Regions from separate parts of the Ensifer sp. GW821-FHT05G01 genome, predicted to be linked through region 3. Evidence: riboswitches for the same ligand, from Rfam matches in the RefSeq annotation. Region 3 holds a riboswitch; each other region holds the start of a gene.
The links. Region 3 has a riboswitch for cobalamin ahead of AC07UR_RS04350 (aromatic ring-hydroxylating oxygenase subunit alpha). Riboswitches for the same ligand answer to the same signal wherever they lie in the genome.

Region 1: another riboswitch for cobalamin. It lies ahead of AC07UR_RS06865 (TonB-dependent receptor plug domain-containing protein); the one in region 3 lies ahead of AC07UR_RS04350 (aromatic ring-hydroxylating oxygenase subunit alpha).
Region 2: another riboswitch for cobalamin. It lies ahead of AC07UR_RS13235 (CbtB domain-containing protein); the one in region 3 lies ahead of AC07UR_RS04350 (aromatic ring-hydroxylating oxygenase subunit alpha).

Annotation. Positions count from the first base shown of each region.
Region 1 covers NZ_JBWKSC010000002.1:220,068-224,650, reverse strand. The annotation lists gene AC07UR_RS06870 (ABC transporter substrate-binding protein) at 1-333, opposite strand, end outside; gene AC07UR_RS06865 (TonB-dependent receptor plug domain-containing protein) at 372-2,285, opposite strand; cobalamin riboswitch at 2,462-2,670, opposite strand; gene AC07UR_RS06860 (ABC transporter permease) at 2,763-3,875, opposite strand; gene rbbA (ribosome-associated ATPase/putative transporter RbbA) at 3,878-4,583, opposite strand, start outside.
Region 2 covers NZ_JBWKSC010000004.1:425,684-430,266, forward strand. The annotation lists gene AC07UR_RS13220 (anthrone oxygenase family protein) at 1-151, opposite strand, end outside; gene AC07UR_RS13225 (NAD(P)H-binding protein) at 148-978, opposite strand; gene AC07UR_RS13230 (TetR/AcrR family transcriptional regulator) at 1,082-1,774, shown strand; cobalamin riboswitch at 1,774-2,043, shown strand; gene AC07UR_RS13235 (CbtB domain-containing protein) at 2,087-2,263, shown strand; gene AC07UR_RS13240 (CbtA family protein) at 2,461-3,255, shown strand; gene AC07UR_RS13245 ((2Fe-2S)-binding protein) at 3,325-4,197, opposite strand; gene AC07UR_RS13250 (glucoamylase family protein) at 4,194-4,583, opposite strand, start outside.
Region 3 covers NZ_JBWKSC010000001.1:902,537-907,119, forward strand. The annotation lists gene AC07UR_RS04340 (L-threonylcarbamoyladenylate synthase) at 1-535, opposite strand, end outside; gene AC07UR_RS04345 (DUF6656 family protein) at 622-1,221, opposite strand; cobalamin riboswitch at 1,538-1,739, shown strand; gene AC07UR_RS04350 (aromatic ring-hydroxylating oxygenase subunit alpha) at 1,846-3,090, shown strand; gene AC07UR_RS04355 (FAD-binding oxidoreductase) at 3,092-4,189, shown strand; gene AC07UR_RS04360 (glycoside hydrolase family 25 protein) at 4,288-4,583, opposite strand, start outside.

The sequences.
Region 1 (4,583 bases), on a different contig from region 3:
CTCGGCAATCGACGCCTCCGGCGCGAACTCTTCCACGGCAAAGCCGAGCCGCTTCAACAGATCGACGGTCGTGCGTGTCGTATAGGTCCCGGCAATCACCAGATCCGGCTTCATCAGGAAGATTTCTTCGGCAAGCCCGTGATTGACCACATAGGAGTTCGCCTCGGCGGCAAGCGCCGAGGTCGAGCCATCGGTGGCCAGATAGGATACCGAATGGAGTTGCCCCTTGTCGGCCACCAGCATCGCCATCTGGTCGGTGCAGACGTTCATGGAGACGACGCGGCGCGGCGCTTCGCCTGCCCAGGCGCCAAAGGGCAAGGCTGTGCAAAGCACCCCTGCAACCAGATATCGCCTGCACCAACCGGATGTCATCAGAACGAGGCCTTCAGGCCGGCAAAGGCGGTCACGCCTTGCGTGTTGTAGCCGTAGATCTCCTCATAGTCCTCATCGAAAAGGTTGTCGACGCGGCCGAAGATCTCGAGCGTGTCGTTGACCTTGAAGCTGCCGCCAACATTGACCAGCGTATAGGCGCCGAGCGGCACCCGCTCAGGGCCCGGCCGATAGGCCACGTCCTGCATGCGGCCATTGAGGATGACTTCGCCGAAGACCCTGATACGATCGTCGTGGAATACATACGCGGCATCGAGCGACGCGGCATGGCGCGGGCGGCGAACTTCCTGCAGACGCGGACCACCGGCCAGCGTCTGCTCGCTCGAAGCGGTGTAGGTGTAGGTCGCCGTCGTCGTCAGTCCCTTGAAGAAGTCGACCGTCGCGGAGACCTCGACCCCGTGGCGCAAGCTTTCGCCGGAGCGATTGACCGGCGTCGAACGGAAGCTGGCGTCGTAGACGGTGGCGATCTCGTTTTTAAGGTTCTGGTCAAAGTAGGTGACATCGACGGTCAGACCGTCGTCGAAGAAGCGCTGCTCGACACCGATGTCCCAGCCGAGGCTTTCCTCCGGTTTCAGGTAGGGATTGCCGATGAAGGTTCCCGGGATATATCCGAACTGCTCGTAGAAGGTCGGATTGGTCACGCCGGTGCCGACGGATGCATGCAGTCGGGTTTCGCTGTCGGGTATTTCCCAGGAAGCGCTCAGGCTCCAGGTGGTTGCGTCCTCGAAACGATCGTTGAAATCGCGCCTGAGGCCTGCATTGACGAAGAACTGGTCCGCGAACTCGCCGCGATACTCGCCGACGAGCGAATGCGCATTGCGGCTGAAGGTCTGCTGCAGATGCGACGGCGTGAACGTCTCGCGCTGCCACTCGTAGCCTCCGGTGATCTGGTGGCGGATACCGTCTCCACCATCGAAGCCGTAGCTCGCCTGATAGCTGCCGTTGTAGCGGTTGCCGTCGTTCCAGGATCGCCCGAAGCCGCTGACATTGTCGCGGTGAACGTCAAGGCCGGAGACGCGCGCCTTCTGGGTGAGATCGCCGTCGAGCGCCGAATGGGTCAGGCCGAGCGAGCTCGAGAGCTCGCGCGATCGCGTATAGTCCAGCGTGTCGTAGGTCAGCGCCGTCATGTAATCCTGCGCGTCGAGGTCGGTCTTGCGGTTGACGGCGCGCAAGGTCGCATCGAGCTGCAGATCCGGCGAGAGATCGAAGGTGAACTTGCCGTTGACGGTGCCGTTGCGGTCGCCATCATCCTCGGAGCCGGTATCGGAGACATTGAAACCGCCGGTTCTCTGGAACACGCCGGACAGCGCGTAATCATAGCCCTCGCCGCCGCCGCGGGTCGACAGGCCGCCAAGCCAGGTACCGTCGCTGCCGACTTCGGTGCGGGCGTTTGACACGGCACCATCGCGGCTTCCCTTCTTGGTGATGATGTTGATGACACCGGCCATGGCATTGGCGCCCCAGAAGGTGCTTTGCGGTCCGCGCAGGATTTCGATGCGCTCGATGTCGTCGGCAACCAGGCCGCCGAAGTCGAACTCGCCCTGGGACACGTCGTTCGCCTCGACGCCATCGATCACCACCAGTAGCTGATTGCCTTCCGCACCGCGCACGCGCACCTGCGTCAGGCCGCCGGAGGCACCGGTGCGCGAAACCGAGAAACCGGGAACGAGACGCAGGGCGTCGGCGACGTAGCGGATCTGGTTTTTCTCGATCTGATCTCCGGTAATCACGGTAAAGGCGCGCCCGGATTTGCGCTGTTCGGTCGGCGTCAGGCCATCGGAAACCAGGATCTTCTCAAGCTTGGTCGGTTGTTCGTTTGCGGCCGTATCCTGTGCCTGAGCCCCGCCCACGAGTGTCAGAACCAGCGCCGCTGCGCCAGTCAATTGCTTCGTCATATCGTCCCCACTCCGGCGCGATGGGCACGATCCGGCCCACGCGCGATCGACCGCGGGCAAAGGGTGGCAGGGGCAAGACGACAAGCGACCACCCCGGCGCCGTCTGCGGCACGCGGCAACATTGCTCCAATGTCACCGCTACGGACGGCCGCGCCTCGACACCCCTCGTGTCCAGGCATGGGTGACCGAAACAGGCAGGTCTCCTGACTTCCGCGTCGTCGCTTCCTCCCGCCTTCCCACGCGAGAGTTCGCGCAGTGGCTTCATGGGATTCCGCTCGGCGGTTACAGTTGCGGGGGCAGTCGCGGTTTCGGTCCCTTGCGGGCAATCCTCACCGTGTTCCCTTTTCATCCGTCGTCAGACGGAACCTGTTTCGCAAGAAATGCACTATCAGATGCCGGCGGCGCGTCAACCGCCGGTCGCATTTTCCACTGGTAAAGTCTGCGCGCGCAGAGCTCGCAAGGCCCATGGCGCAAAGGCTACTTCAGGAACGCCCGGAAGCGCCGCATGGCGAAGGCAAAGAGAATGGCGCCGATCACCAGCAAGGCAAGGAGCTGCGGCCAGACGACATCCAGACCGGCATCGCGAAACAGGACCGCCTGCGCCAGAATGACGAAATGGGTGTTTGGTGCCGCCAGCATGATATTCTGGATGATCTCCGGCATGCTTTCGCGCGGTGTCATGCCACCGGAGAGCGCCTGGAGCGGCAGAAGAACGAGCATCAGCAGCAGGCCGAACTGCGGCATCGAGCCGGCAATCGTGGCCAGCAGGATTCCCATCGACGTGGTGGCAAAGAGTTGCAGGGCGGTGGCGAGCAGGAACAGCGCAAACGAACCCTGCACCGGGACGGCAAGCACCCCCTTGACCACGAAGATCAGCGACACCGCAGAAGCCAGCAGCACCACCAGCCCCATCGACCAGACCTTGCTGACCATGATTTCGAACGGGGTGACGGGCATGACGAGCAGATGCTCGACCGTGCCATGTTCGCGTTCGCGGATGAGGGCAGCTCCTGTCAGGACGATCGACAGGATGGTGATGTTGGTGATGACGTTCATCACTGCGCCGAACCAGCCCTTGTTCAATTCGGCATTGTACCGCGCGCGCAGGACTAGATCGACCGGCAGTTTCTGCTCGCTGCGGTGGCGCTCGAGGAAGCCCGCGACCTCGCCGGTGACGATCTGCTGGATATAGCCGTTGCCGGAGAAGGCCTGGCTCATCCGGGTCGCATCGACATTCAGCTGGATCGTCGGCGTACGCCCGGCGAGCAGATCCGTCTGGAAATTCGGCGGAATGTCGAGCGCGAAGGTATCGAGCCCCTGATCCATCCGCCGGTCCATTTCCGCCGGCGTGATCATCTGCGGCGGCACGAAATAGGGCGGATAGAAAGCCGTCGATATCCGCGTCGACACCGGCGAGCGGTCCTCATCGACGATCGCGATGGCGGCGCGGTTGAGCGTCTCTGGCATCGCCGTCGAGCCGGTATAGACCGACAGCGTGAAGGAATAGACGATCAGGATCAACAGGATCGGGTCGCGCCAGAGGCCCCAGAGTTCCTTGATGCCGAGGTGGTAGATGTGGGACAGGCGCATCGTCACCTCGCCTGCTTCTTGAGGGACAGGGTTCCGATCACCAGCAGCACCGGCACCGCAATCAGCATCGGCACGAAAGCGCCCGCGAGATCGCCGAAGCCGAGCGCCTTGGAGAAGGTGCCGCGAGCGATGGTCATGAAATGCGTCGTCGGGTAGATCTGGCCGATGAAGGCGCCCGCGCCCTCCAGCGACGAGACCGGATCGATCATGCCGGAATACTGGATGGCCGGAATGAGCGTCAGGATCGCCGTACCGAAAATCGCGGCAATCTGGCTGGACATGAAGGTGGAGATGACGAGCCCCATCGCCGTTGCCGCCGAGACGTAGATCAACCCGGCGACCGTCCAGGCCAGCAGGCTGCCGGTGAACGGCACCCGGAAGACGAAGATCGCAAAGGCGGTCAAAAGCGCGAAATTGAGCATCGCCAGGGCGATATAGGGGAGTTGCTTGCCGACCAGGAATTCGAGCCGCGTCACCGGCGAGACGTAGAGGTTGACGATCGAGCCCAGCTCCTTCTCGCGCACGACGCTGAGCGCCGACAGCATGGCCGGGATCAGCATCAGCAACAGCGGAATGACGGCGGGCACCATGGCGACGATGCTCTTGACGTCGGGATTGTAGCGGAAGCGCGTCTCGATCTTGAAGGTGCCGGCGGTTGCCGCATCGCCGTAGCGTTCGCGGATCTTTCCGGTCAGCCAGTGGGCGTGC
Region 2 (4,583 bases), on a different contig from region 3:
CGTTGATGGCGTTCATCGCCGCGATCCCCTGCTCGGCCGGCAGCCGTGATAGCGCCTGCATGATGCAGACCGAGAAGATGAAGAACAGCCCGGCCATCAGGCCGGAACCGATCGCGGCGGCAAACGCCAGAGCGGGGATGAGCGGGATCATGCGGCAATACTCCAGACACCGGTTGCAGCGGTCTCCCGGGCGTAAGTTGCAAAGTCGCGCGGCCGGCGCCCAAGCACGCGCTCGACATCGGACGTCACACTCGAATTGCGCCCATCGAGCACCGAGGTGAAGAGATAGCGGATCAATTCGACATAGTCATCCGGCACGCCGTCGGCCTTCAGCTGCGCGGCAAAATCGTCAACCGGAACGGACTGATAGCTGATCCGCCGATTGGCAGCCGCAGCGATCTCGGCCACAGCGTCAGCAAAGGTCATGAGCCGCGGGCCGGTCAGCGAATAGACCTGGCCAACATGGCCCTCATCCAGAAGAGCCGCAACCGCAACGTCGGCGATGTCGTCACAGCTGATGAAGGGTTCGGTGACCTCATCCGTCGGCAGGAAGACGGACCCGCTCACGATGCCATCGGCGAGAAAACCTTCGCTGAAGTTCTCGAAGAACCAGCTGGCGCGGATGATCGTGCAGTCAGCGCCGGAGGCCTGAAGCGCACGCTCGGCGGCTTCCGCCTCATCCTCGCCTCGGCCCGACAAAAGCACCAGCCGCTTGATGCCTGCGTCGACGGCAAGGCGTGAAAACTTGGCGATGATCTCGACGGAACCCGGCACCGCCAGGTCGGGCTGGAAGCAGACATAAATGCGATCGACATTTGCAAGGGCCGTCGCCCAGGTCGCCTCGTCGGTCCAGTCGAAAGAAGGCGACGCCGAGCGCGCGCCGATGCGCACCGCAACGCCCCGCTCCTGAAGGCGGGCCGCGACCCGCCGCCCCGTCTTGCCGGTACCGCCCAGAACCAGTGTCAGTTTGTCCGTCATCGCTTCCTCCTGAGGTTGGCCTACAAACATGAGCATCTCTCACATTTGCAAATGTGATAAATCCTCGTATTTTAGGAGTCAAGTCAAAATGTGAGCATCACTCATGAATCAAGAGACAAGCCCAGCCGCGGCTCCCCCCGACGACGAGACCGCGCTGCGCCGGACACCCAGCCAGAAACGCAGCCGCGAGCGCGTCGAACACATCCTCGCCTGCGCGACGGCACTCATCCAGGAGAAGGGCAGCGACGCCATGCGCATGAGCGAAGTCGCTGAAAAGGCTGGAATTTCGATCGGATCGCTCTACCAGTACTTTCCCGACAAGGCGGCGATCGTGCGCACGCTGGCCGAGCGCTACAATGCGGTGTGCAACGAGTGTATCGCGGCCGAGCTTGCCAAGGTGACGTCGCTCGCCGAGCTGCGTGACGCCTTCGCCGTATTGTTCGACATCTATTACGATATGTTCCTGGCCGAGCCCGTCATGCGCGATATCTGGTCGGCGATGCAGGCCGACAAGGCGCTGCGCGAAATCGACCTCCAGCAAAGCCGTGCCGGTGGCCAGCTTCTCGCCGACGTCTGGGCGCGGTTTGCGCCCGGCACGCCGCGCGAGGCGATCGATAGCGCCGCCTTTTTGATCATGCATCTCGGCGATTGCACCATGCGGCTTGCGGTCTCGGTGGACCGGGCCGAGGGCGACCAGATCGTCGAGGCCTATAAACGCATGATCCTTCGGGATTTTGTCGCGGATGGGCCGGGCGGCGGCGCAAGTTTAATTGACATCTCCGGGGTGCGATCCTAATCATCATCAGATCGATTGGTTCCCGCAACGCGAACGCGTTTCGGGAGTAAACGGGAACGTGACGGATGGACCCATGCTGGGCATTCAAATCACGGCCGACCCCGCGACTGTAGAGCGACGTGAATGCGCCGTTCCGGAGCGATCCGGAAGAAGCCACTGGAGACGAGACCGCGAGAGGGCGGACCTTGGCTCTGGGAAGGCGAGGCAAATCCAGGGTGATCTCACCCGACGTCCTGAGCCAGGAAACCTGCCAGTCGATGCGGGCATAGGGCCCAAACCGGGAAATTTCCCGATGCCATCACGGAGGTTGTCATGGCTACGTCTACAGTTTCGAGCATTCCGCTCTCCCTCAGCGATCGTCTGACCGCGGGTATCATCGCGCTTCTCATCGGCGGCTTCCTCGTCTTCGGCGCGGGCCTGGCGAATTCGGCCGTGCTGCACGACACCGCGCACGACACCCGCCACTCCTACGGCTTCCCCTGCCACTAAGCGATGCGGAGGGACGCGACATGCGTTCCGCGTCGACATAGCTGCGGACAAAAACGCTTCCGGCAAACAGCCGGACGCGTTTGCTTGCGTCTGATGCAGACCGAAGATCTGCCGGCCGGAGCCGTTCGCAGGATTGCCAATGGGACACGGCGCTGCCTGCAAGGCGCATGGCGCGCCGATATCGAGGGATATCGAAAATGATTGTCAGAACGCTTCTGGCCGCGATCGTGGCTGGATTGATTGCCGGTGTCTTCATGACCGGCGCCCAGGAACTGCGCGTCGTACCGCTGATCCTGCACGCGGAAGAATTCGAAGGCGAAGCACCCGCCGCCGGCGAACAGCCCGCCGCCCAGCCGGGAACGGCCGATCCGGCCGCCGCAAACCACGACCAGCATTCGTCGCTGAAGGCGGTTTCGCCGATCGGCGCCCTGCTCGACGCCCTGTCGCCGATCACCCCCGCCTACGCCCACGAGGGCGAACACGAGGAAGGTGGCATCATGTTCGGCATGAGCCGCTTTTCCGGCACGCTGATCGCCAATCTGGTGACCGGCTCCGGCTTCGCGCTGCTGCTGGCCGGCGTCAGCCTCGTCATCGGCTATCCGATCACGCTCAGGAACGGCGCGCTCTGGGGCGCCTGCGGCTGGCTTGCCGTACACATGCTGCCGGCCATCGGCCTGCCGCCGGAACTACCGGGCTTCCCGGCCGCCGAACTCGGCGACCGCCAGGTCTGGTGGCTGGCAACGGTAGCGCTTTCCGCCGTCGGCCTTTATCTGCTGGTCCTGCGCGAAGAGATCGTTGCCAAGATCATCGGCCTCGTGCTGATCGCAGCACCCCACGTCTATGGCGCGCCGCAGCCGTCGGATATTTCCAGTAATGTTCCGGCCGTACTGGGCGCCGAGTTCGCCGTGGCGGCGCTCGCCACCACGCTCGCCTTCTGGATCGTGCTCGGCGTCGTCTCGGGCTTCATCAACGACCGTTTCGCCAAGGCATAAGCCGACCGGCCACCGTGACAAACGAGCCCCTGATATCGCCGATATCAGGCGCTCTGTCGTTTGAGATGATCAGCCCGTCTGCGATGCAAGCAGATGCGCCTGCAATCGTTCCCGACGCTCCTGCGGCGCCAACAGCACGCAATTGTCGCAGAAGCTGCCGCCTTCGGTTCGATAATAGAGACAGCAGCCGCCGCGCAGGCGATAGACGCGCGACAGCGCTTGATCGCCGCTCCCCTCGCCGAACTCGACCTTGATTGCCTCATAACAGAGCTTGTCGGAATAGAGCGGCGTGCCTTGGCGTTTGACGATCGCCAGCGCCTTGGACATCGCATCCTCTTCGTCGCCGAGCGCGCGACCGATCTCCAGGAAACCACCCGCAAGCGAATCCGCTGCCAGCCGCCATTGCGCGCCGGACGAAAGACCCGTGCGACGCTTCAGCATGGCGATGACTGGCGCCAGATGCACGGCGAAGGTTTCACTGAAGGCAACCGCATCGCCTGGGGCATTATCGCCGACCGCAGGCATGCTTAGGCTGAAATGAAACCGTTTGGCCGCCACCAGCCGCTCACCATAGGCGCGCGAAAATTCTTCGAAGCGAAGGCGGCGAACCCCCGCCACGATGCCCGCACCGAGATAGAGGCTGCCAAGCGCGAGCGCCAGTTGGTTGCCGTAAAACGCGATCAGATGGGCGGCGCGGATCTTGTTGTCCATACCGACGGCGAAACAATCCTGATAGGCAAGCCCGGCTTCGAGCCCCGCACCATCCTCGGCCCAGAACTGCGCCGCGGAAAGACCGTCGTCGCCGGCAGCATCGAGCGAAAAGCCGACTTCGGGAAAGAATGGCTGCAGGCGCGCGAGCAGGTCGAGAGCGCTCCGGCGTTGCGCCGCGTCCATGCCCTCTACCGCCGGGCGATCGTCCTGCCGCTGGTGAGCGAAGCTCATGCCGTCTCCCTTGCCGCAAGCCAACCGCCGCGAAAATCCGCCTTCTGCAAGCCGCGCCGGATGGCCGGGACGCTACGCGTCAGCTGCCAGACAAAACCGTTTCTGGCATTTTCGATCATCATCACGACGAGCCCCTGGTCAAGCCCGACCACGCGGTCGTCGACCCAGCCTTCAGGGCCTGCGCCGGACAGGCTTGGATTGAACCCGCCGGGAAAGCGGCCTTCGCACAGGAGGTCCGGATAGCGGTTTTCGAATGCGGCCAGCGCCGAGCGCGAAGCATCCGCGGCGAAGGGCAGACAGGCAACCGGCCCCCAGGGGACCAGCGTGCCGTCGTCGGGTCCACCGGGCGCACCGCGGGCGGCATAACCGAGCATCCGCTGCCAGCG
Region 3 (4,583 bases):
CAAGCCCGATCTCGGCCGAGCCGGCGTCGAGAATGAGCTTGAGGCGTGGGCCGAGATCGGCGTCCACATGGGCAGCGCTCGTCGGGCTGATCTTGCCTGACGTATTGGCGCTCGGTGCGGCGAGCGGGCGGCCGAAACGGGCAATTACCCGACGGGAGAAGCCATCGGGCATGCGGATGCCCAGGGTGTTGAGGCCGGCCGAGGCGAGCGCATGCACGGAGCTTGTCGGGCGTTGGGGCAGGATCAGCGTCAGCGGGCCGGGCCAGAAGGCGTCGGCCAGGCGTCGCGACAACGGATCGAATATCACATGGGCTTCAGCCATCGCCATGTCGGACACGTGCGATATCAGCGGGTTGAAGCGCGGGCGCCCCTTCATCTCATAAATGCGGCTGATCGCATCCGGGTTGGTGGCATCGGCGGCCAGGCCGTAGACCGTTTCTGTGGGAATGGCGACGGGCTCGCCTTCGGCAAGCACAGCGCAGGCGCGCTCGATCGCGCGTTCCGGCTCGGTCCGTGTGTCGATGATTTCGGCCATATCGCTTCCGTTTCCCTTTCGAGGTCTCCTTAAAGGAGCCACGATGAAAACAGAACGATTTTCTTCAAGGGAAGCGTGCCGGTGGTTCAGAGGCTGCGGATGATGCGCCGCAGCGCCTCGTCGCGCGCACCGAGCATCAGAACGTTCTTGAGCGCGACCTTCGGGTCGTCGGTGCGAAAGAGCAGGCCATTGTCGCTGACGCTGCGATTGATGGTCATCTGACCTTCCTGCGCGTCGGGTTCGATGGCGACGGCGAAGTACATCCGGGAATAGCCGGTCTGGATACGCTCGAAGAAGTGCTTTTCGTCGCCGAGATCGCAGAAGAAGTTGGCGAAGTAGAAGGACCAGGTCACGTCCTTGGATTGGGCGAGATGTGTTCTCGCCGCCGTCACATGGCAATAGCCCAGATGCGGCCGACCGGCGAGCGTGCGGTGGAAGATCATCTTGGGAAACTGGATCGAGGTGTGGAAGCCGTTCATCCGCTTGTGCGTCGTTTCGCCGGCGGTTGTCAGCTTGTGGCCGGTGCGCTGGGCAACCTCGTCATAGCTGAGATAGCGCCGTTCGCGCTGCGACCATTGCCGCCTTTCGATGCGGCCGGTGCGCAGGAACTCGGTATGGACCGCTGTCTTCGGAGCGATCGTGGGCAGCTTCTCGGCTGCGGCGTCGTAGTATTTGAGCTTTGCCATGGACTTCAATGCGCTGTTTGCCGGTTCGGCCGGTTTCTCCGTCAGGCGACGCTAATGCATTATGGTTAATGGAAGATTTCATTGCGCCGGCCAGGATGGATGAGCCGACGCCGCAACGGATGTCGCAAAATGGCGAAGGCTTCGCGCTTTCGCGCCGGCTTTGCCGGAAAAAGCGACAACTGCCCAATATTTGATCTATCTCATTGTTTATAATGACAAATAGTCGGCCTTGTGGTGTTTCAGACACGGGATGCACTGTGTCGTCTTTCTGGAATTGGATGTCGTTAATCGGCAGCTGCGACGACGGCTTCCGCGATTAGATATGCCTACTCAAGGTGCCGCCTCTTAGGGAAGACGGAGAATTGGGAAGCCGGTCAAAACCCGGCGCTGCCCCCGCAACGGTGGTGGAGCGAAAGCCTCGGCAAAAAGCCACTGGACGGTTCCGTCCGGGAAGGCGCCGGGCTGGTCCTTGCGGATAGCTCCTGAGCCCGGAAACCAGCCTTGACACGAATAGACCGTAACGGGTTGCGGCGGGCAGCCGGATCGGAGCCGTCATCGCACAGGCATTGCGCCTGCGTGGGTTCCAGTCCTGCCTCTCCGAAACAAGGCCAACGAGGATAGGACATGGACATCAAGGGCGATATGCTCCGCAAGCTGAAGGGCCGACGCGACGGCTACAGCCTCGACCGGGCCTTCTACATCGACCCCGACTACTACAGGCAGGATCTCGAGAGCATCTGGTACAAGGACTGGCTGTTCATCGGCCACGACTGCGAGGTCCCGCGCGCCGGCAACTATTTCACCGTTCAGGTCGGCGATTACCCCGTCGTCATCGTCCGCGACCGGCAGGGCACGATCCGCGCGCTGCACAATTCTTGCCGTCACCGCGGTTCCCGCGTCTGCTCGCAGCACAAGGGCTCATCGGCCAAGCTCGTCTGTCCCTACCATCAGTGGACCTACGAGCTCGACGGCACGTTGCTCTTTGCCCGTCAGATGGGCGAGGATTTCGACAAGGCCGCCCACAGCCTGAAGCCGATCCACTGCGAAACGGTCGGTGGCTACATCTTCATCAACCTGTCCGAACAGCCGATGGACTTCGCTCCGTTCCGCGACATGGTCGCGCCCTATCTCGCGCCGCACCGCCTTGGCGAAACCAAGGTCGCCTTCGAAAGCACCATCATAGAGAAGGGCAACTGGAAGCTCGTCTGGGAAAACAACCGCGAGTGCTACCATTGCGCAGCCAACCATCCCGAGCTTTGCCGGACCTATCCGGAAGCCCCGACGGCGACCGGCGTGCAAGGCGCCAAGGATGATCCTGTCATCGCCGCCCATTGGGAAAAATGCGAAGCGTCCGGGCTTCCGAGCGAGTTCCGCATGTCCGAGACCGGCCAGTTCCGCTCGGCGCGCATGCCGTTGATCGACGACGCCGAGAGTTACACCATGTCCGGCGCCCGCGCCGTGCGGCGGCAATTGTCGGCGGATGTCAGTCAGAAGCATATCGGTACGCTGCTTCTGTTCCATTATCCGTCGACCTGGAACCATGTGCTGGCCGACCATGCGATCACCTTCCGCGTTTTGCCGCTCGGGCCTGAGCTGACGCAGGTTACGACCAAGTGGCTGGTCAACAAGGATGCGGTCGAGGGCGTCGACTACAATCTGGAAGAACTGACGCACGTGTGGACCGAGACCAACGATCAGGATCGCCAGATCGTCGAGGAAAACGCTTTCGGTATCCGCTCGCCGGCCTACCAGTCAGGGCCCTATTCGCCCGATCACGAAGGCGGTGTGATGCAGTTCGTCGAATGGTACTGCAAGTTCATGGAGCAGCGCCTCCAGGGCGAAGCTGCTCCGCTCTTTAGGGTCGCCTGATATGCAGATGGCATCCTCGTTCCATCACTTCGATGAACTCCATGTCTGGATCGACAGGCAGAACATGCTCGAATGCACATCCGCGGTCATGGAGACCGCGGATGTGATGACCTTTACCTTCCGGCCCGAGAAGCCGGCCTGGTTCCGTTATCTGCCCGGTCAGTTCGTCACGCTCGAACTGCCGGTGACCGACGACGAGCCGGTGATGCGCACGTACACGCTGTCGTCGACGCCTTCCCGGCCGCTTTCGATCGCCGTCACCGTCAAGGCGCAGGCCGACAGCATCGGCACGCGCTGGATGTTCGATCACCTGAAGCCGGGCATGCGGCTGAAGGCCTTCGGCCCGCTCGGCGATTTCAGCTTCGTGCGCCATCCCGGCGAAAAATACCTGTTCATCTCGGCAGGCTCCGGCGTCACGCCGATGATGTCGATGACGCGATGGATGGCAGACTGCATTCCGGAGACCGACGTCACCTTCATTTCCTGCGCGCGCCGGCCGGATGATATTCTGTTTCGCTCAGAGCTCGAAGTGCTGGCGCGCCAGATGTCGGGGCTGAACCTCGGCTTTGTGGTCGAGGGGCATGAGGCCCGGCACGGCTGGCACGGCCTGCGCGGCCGCATCGACGGCGCCAAGCTGCCGCTGCTTGCGCCCGACTTCCTGGAACGCACCGTATTCTGCTGCGGTCCGGAGCCGTTCATGCGCGGCGTGCGCGAGCTGTTGACGGCCGCCGGCTTCGACATGAGCCGCTATCACGAGGAAAGCTTCCAGCCGGCCGCAGCACCAGCCGCCGAGGAGATCGCAGTCAGGGCAGGGGTGGCAACCGATGCTGACGCGCAGGTCGCCAAGGTGGTGTTCACCATGAGCGGCAAGGAGATCGAGGCCAAGCCCGGCCAGACCATCCTGCAGGCGGCACGCGCCAATGGCGTCAGGATCGGGGCTGCCTGCGAAGGCGGCATCTGCGGCACCTGCCGGGTGATGAAAGTCGCCGGCGAGGTCGAGATGAACCACAACGGCGGCATTCTCGACGACGAAATTGACGAAGGCTATATCCTTGCCTGCTGCTCGCGCCCGCTCGGGGACGTGCAGATCGAGGCCTGATCGCGGGCAATGGTTGCGGGGAGGTTCCTCCCTGCAGCGATTGGGAGATCGACAGCAACGTTCGTGTGTTTGAAAAGACGCACGGGCCTGTAGGCCCGTCAGCGGCTGGCGGCAGCCAGCCGCACCGCGCGATCATGACGGCCGAAATCGATCGATCCGGTCGCCATCATGTCGACGCCTTCGCCCGCAGCGCTGGCGGCTTCCGCGCGGCTAATGAGCAGCGGCTGGGTTTCGATTGTGGCCTCTGCCTGGGCAGAGCTGGATACGCCGGCCCCTTTGTCGGCCTTCGCCAAGAGAACGAGGGGCATCGGTTTTTCCGGCAACAAGACACCGTCCGCCCAGATCGACCGCAAGGCGGTGCTGGTCATCGCGGCGACATTGACGTCGATGTCGT